One region of the Pantoea sp. F_5 genome, then DNA from elsewhere that is predicted to be linked to it. Evidence: predicted binding sites of a transcription regulator. Region 1 holds the regulator's gene; the other holds the start of a gene.
What was found. The regulator ArgR, encoded in region 1, controls arginine synthesis, uptake and breakdown. The targets are predictions, from matches to a motif close to ANTGAATAAAAATACANT.
Positions count from the first base shown of each region.

Region 1 (2,410 bases):
CGTGCTTTTTCAGCACTTCTGCCGCGATGGCCACTGTGGTATTGACCGGATTGGTAATAACGCCAATCAGCGCTTTTGGGGCCGTTGTGGCAACCTGTTCAATCAGGTTACGGACAATGCCTGCGTTCACATTAAACAGGTCAGCGCGATCCATACCGGGTTTACGTGCGACGCCAGCAGAAATCAGTACCACATCGGCACCCTGTAAGGCAGGCGTGGCGTCTTCTCCACTAAAACCTTCAATAGATACAGCAGTAGGAATATGGCTGAGATCAACGGCAACGCCAGGCGTAACCGGCGCAATGTCATACAGTGAGAGTTCTGAACCTGCGGGAAGCTGGGTTTTGAGCAGAAGTGCGAGCGCCTGGCCTATGCCGCCAGCGGCACCGAGAACGGCAACTTTCATTCTTAACTCCTTATTAAGGTGGGGCAGAGATGGGCCGAAATTCTATCTGTGTCAGACCTTAATCAACTGCTCAGGCGATGATAAATATCCGCTGTTAATTCTACGTGTTTTCACGCTTGCTCGCCGGATTCAAAAGTTACTTATCATTGCGCCTGAATGACCGACAACTTTGCCGTCGTCAGACAGAGAACGGCTATGTGCGTTTTCTGTTACTACTTCTGTTACTACACCACCAATAATATAACAACTTTGCAACCTTCGCCTTTCGGGGTTGTGATGGGGGTTTTGGTCTGAGCGGATTTATTTGCTATTATCGCCGCCCGCTAGCCGCCCGAACACTGCTCATCAATCGACCGATTGCATAAAAATGCATTTAAATGCATAATCACCACTCTGCCGCGGGCGGATTCGCGGTTATTCTCTTTATTTATTGGTAACCTATGCGAAACCCATCGAAACAAGACGATCTGATCAAGGCTTTCAAAGCCTTATTAAAAGAAGAAAAATTCAGTTCCCAGGGCGAAATTGTTCAGGCGCTTCAGGATGAGGGCTTTGAAAATATCAACCAGTCCAAAGTCTCGCGGATGCTGACCAAGTTTGGCGCAGTGCGCACCCGTAATGCCAGGATGGAAATGGTCTATTGCCTGCCCGCTGAACTGGGCGTGCCGACCACCACCAGCCCGTTAAAAAACCTGGTACTGGATATCGACTACAACGATGCGCTGGTGGTAATTCATACCAGTCCGGGCGCAGCACAGCTGATTGCACGTATGCTGGATTCGCTGGGCAAAGCGCATGGGATTCTTGGCACGATCGCTGGCGATGACACAATCTTTATTACCCGTGCGCGCGACTTTACGGTTAAGCAGCTGCACAGCGCGATCCTCAACCTGTTTGAACAGGAGCTCTGATCGCTGACTGACGGCCTGCTATCCCGCCCCAGGTCGTCAGTTTGTTCTCTCTGCCCACAGTTTGTGTCACTCTGCCCCGCTGTTTAATACTAATAAGCCTGATTTAATACACCTTGCTCCTGGTCAGATCGCTTAGTCTGCTTAACCTTCTGCGCTATTTTACACTGCTTTACATCACTGATCCGACACCATTGCCCGGATCCAGATCAAACTCCAGTCCAATACACCTCATAGTTTCGCACTAAACGTTAAAGTGATCTATCTCACTGTTTTTGTGATTAAAATCATCGAAAAGGCTATTTTTTATGCTCTTTTTATAACGTTAAGTTATTAAAAGTAGGCATAAGGATAAAGAATCACAAAAAAACATTATTAGCCGAATATTAATTTCTCTCGTTATTAGTTCTATACTTCTTTTCGTGATGTAAATCACACTAACTAGAAAGATAAAAATAGACGACGAGGAAATATCTATGAACGTAAAAACTACCATCGCCACCCTGAGCATTCTCTCTGCACTCTCATTTGGTGCAGTAGCAGCAGAATCTATTGATGCCGTACAGGCACAGGATCTGCAGGCTGTCGGCACCATCAGTGTCAGTGGCGTCGCGGGTTCACCGATGGATATCAAACAGAAGCTCAGTGACAAAGCTGATCAGCAGGGCGCAAAAGCCTATCGCGTGATCGAGGCTTACAACAACGGCAATTATCACGCTACCGCCGCGCTGTATAACTAAACCCGATAATGCCAGCGGCTTTCTGTCTGACGCGCCATTTTGCGCTCCGGAGAGCTGAAGCAAAATCTTCAGGAGAGTTGACCATGAAAATGAAATTAGCGATTGCTGCTCTTAGCCTGGCGTCCCTGTTCTCAGTGGGAGCCAGCGCCGCCAGCCTGGTATCGAATGAACAGGTGCAGGGTTTGCAGCCCATGAATCAGACCATCAGCATTGGTGGACGTAACGGCGACCAGACGCATATCCGTCAGGTGCTGTCCGAGAAAGCAGATGCACAGGGCGCAAGCCACTATCGCATCATCGAAAACAACCAGGATAACACCTGGCATGTCACCGCTGAGCTTTATAAATAATTCACC
Region 1 is NZ_VWUO01000027.1:33,081-35,490, reverse strand. It holds gene mdh (malate dehydrogenase) at 1-406, opposite strand, end outside; gene argR (transcriptional regulator ArgR) at 847-1,317, shown strand; gene yhcN (peroxide/acid stress response protein YhcN) at 1,791-2,054, shown strand; gene F3I44_RS22325 (YdgH/BhsA/McbA-like domain containing protein) at 2,138-2,404, shown strand.

Region 2 (2,410 bases), on a different contig from region 1:
TGATCGGGTCGATGACCGAAAGAAACAGCAGCGCCGCCTGCGGTCAGGCGTGATTGAGCGTTAAATTGTCCGCTGTGCTGTCGCATATTTCCTCCGGCAAATTGGGCCGCATTATACCCGTTCGCGGTGGGGCGGCAAGAGGAAAACGTTTGCGCTGCGAGAGGGCCGTGGCGGCAGGTGGGCGACAACCTATGGCGTCAGCCCGCCTGCCGCCGGACGATCAGCGCTGACCCAGCGTGGCGACCATCACCGCTTTGATGGTGTGCATCCGGTTCTCGGCCTGGTCGAACACAATGCTGTGCGGCGACTCAAACACCTCGTTGCTCACTTCCATGCCGTTGGGCAGATCGTACTGCTCTGCCATCTGCTGGCCCAATGTAGTCTGGTCGTCGTGGAAAGCGGGCAGGCAGTGCAGGAATTTCACCTGTGGGTTGCCGGTCAGATCGAGCATCGCGCGGTTAACCTGATAGTCACGCAGCAGGGCGATACGCTCGGCCCAGACTTCTTTGGCTTCGCCCATCGACACCCAGACGTCGGTGTAGATAAAGTCAGCGTCTTTTACGCCATCAGCAATATCTTCGGTGAGAGTAATTTTACCGCCGGTCTGCTGCGCGGCGTCGCGGCACTGCGTCACCAGTTCGTCCTCTGGCCAGCAGCTCTTCGGTGCCACCAGACGCAGATCCAGACCGACCTGAGCGGCGGCTTCCAGCATGGTGTTACCCATGTTGTTGCGCGCATCGCCCACATAAACCAGCGTCATCTCGCTGAGCTTTTTGCCCGGCAGATGCTCCTGCATGGTCAGCAGGTCAGCCAGCAACTGGGTTGGGTGAAACTCGGTGGTCAGACCGTTCCACACCGGCACACCGGCATGTTCCGCCAGCGTCTCCACCAGCTCCTGACCGTAACCGCGATACTGAATGCCATCGTACATGCGGCCCAGCACCCGCGCGGTGTCGCGCATTGACTCTTTATGGCCGATCTGACTGCCACTCGGGCCGAGATAAGTGACGTTTGCACCCTGATCGTAAGCGGCAACTTCGAAAGAGCATCGGGTACGGGTCGAGTCTTTTTCGAAGATGAGCGCGATGTTTTTGCCTTTCAGATACTGCACTTCGCTGGCGCTTTTTTTCGCCTGTTTTAATTCAGCGGAAAGGGAAAGCAGGTGATCGATTTCGGCGGGGGTAAAATCCAGAAGCCTGAGGAAATGGCGCTGATACAGCTGACTCATACAACACTCCGGTAACCATCAAAATGAATTAAAATTCAATTTAACCGTATGAATATGCATTTTCAAGTCTGGAGCCAATAAACTTTTCGTTTTGTGTAGTGGCGCGACAGGCAGTGTGGGAAAATAATTGATTATTGCCGAACTCAGAGAGGACATTGTCATGGCATATGAAGCATTACTGGAAGAGCAGCAGGAAGAGACGCGGCAGATTATCGAAGAGCTGCTGGAGGATGGCAGCGATCCTGATGCGCTCTATACCATCGAGCATCATCTCTCATGCAATAATTTTGATTCACTGGAAAAAGCCGCGGTTGATGCGTTCAAGCTGGGTTATGAGGTGACTGAGCCGGAAGAGCTGGAGCTGGAAGATGGCACAACCGTGATGTGTGTCGACATCATCAGCGAATCTGCGCTGAAGCCTGAACTGATCGATGTGCAGGTTGAGCAGCTGGTGAACCTGATTGGTAAGTACAACGTCGACTACGACGGCTGGGGCACCTATTTCGAAGATCCTGATGCCGAAGATGAAGACGAAGATGACGACGCCATCGAAGATGAAGATGATGATGGTATTCGCCACTAAGTAGCCGGGGCGGAGAGTTCTCCGCCTGTCACTTCTGCCACCCCTGTTCTGACATCATGAATTACGCACCCTTACTCGAACCGATTTATCAGTTTCTGCACTGCCGTACGCCACAGGCCTGGATTGATGAGGCGCGGAAGCCGGAAAACCTGACCCTGCTGTTAACCGACCATCTGGTGTGCGAGTTGAAAGCCGCCCAGACAGCGGTGTGGCTGATCCGCAAATATGTCGCTGACAAACCCAGCGGCGATGCCATTCTGGCGTGGCTCAAGCCCTATGAAGATTTTATCTTCCGCGAAGATGGCGACAGCGACTTTATCAACGCCCATAAAAATCTGACGAAACGCATCATCGTGCGCAATGCGCTGCCGTGGGCGGATGAACTGGTGGAGAAGATGGTGCTGCTGATTAAAGAGGAGCTGCATCACTTCTATCAGGTGTGGGAAATTATGCAGTCGCGCGGGCTGGTCTATCAGAAGATCACCTCCAGCCGCTATGCCAAATCGCTGCTGCGTAAAGTGACCACCCATGAGCCGGAAACGCTGGTGGATAAGCTGATTTGTGGTGCCTACATTGAGGCGCGATCCTGCGAGCGTTTC
Region 2 is NZ_VWUO01000023.1:31,408-33,817, forward strand. It holds gene argF (ornithine carbamoyltransferase) at 221-1,228, opposite strand; gene rraB (ribonuclease E inhibitor RraB) at 1,389-1,811, shown strand; gene F3I44_RS21305 (tRNA-(ms[2]io[6]A)-hydroxylase) at 1,868-2,410, shown strand, end outside.
Region 2: the regulator ArgR is predicted to act here: its motif matches at 1,251-1,268, upstream of argF (ornithine carbamoyltransferase).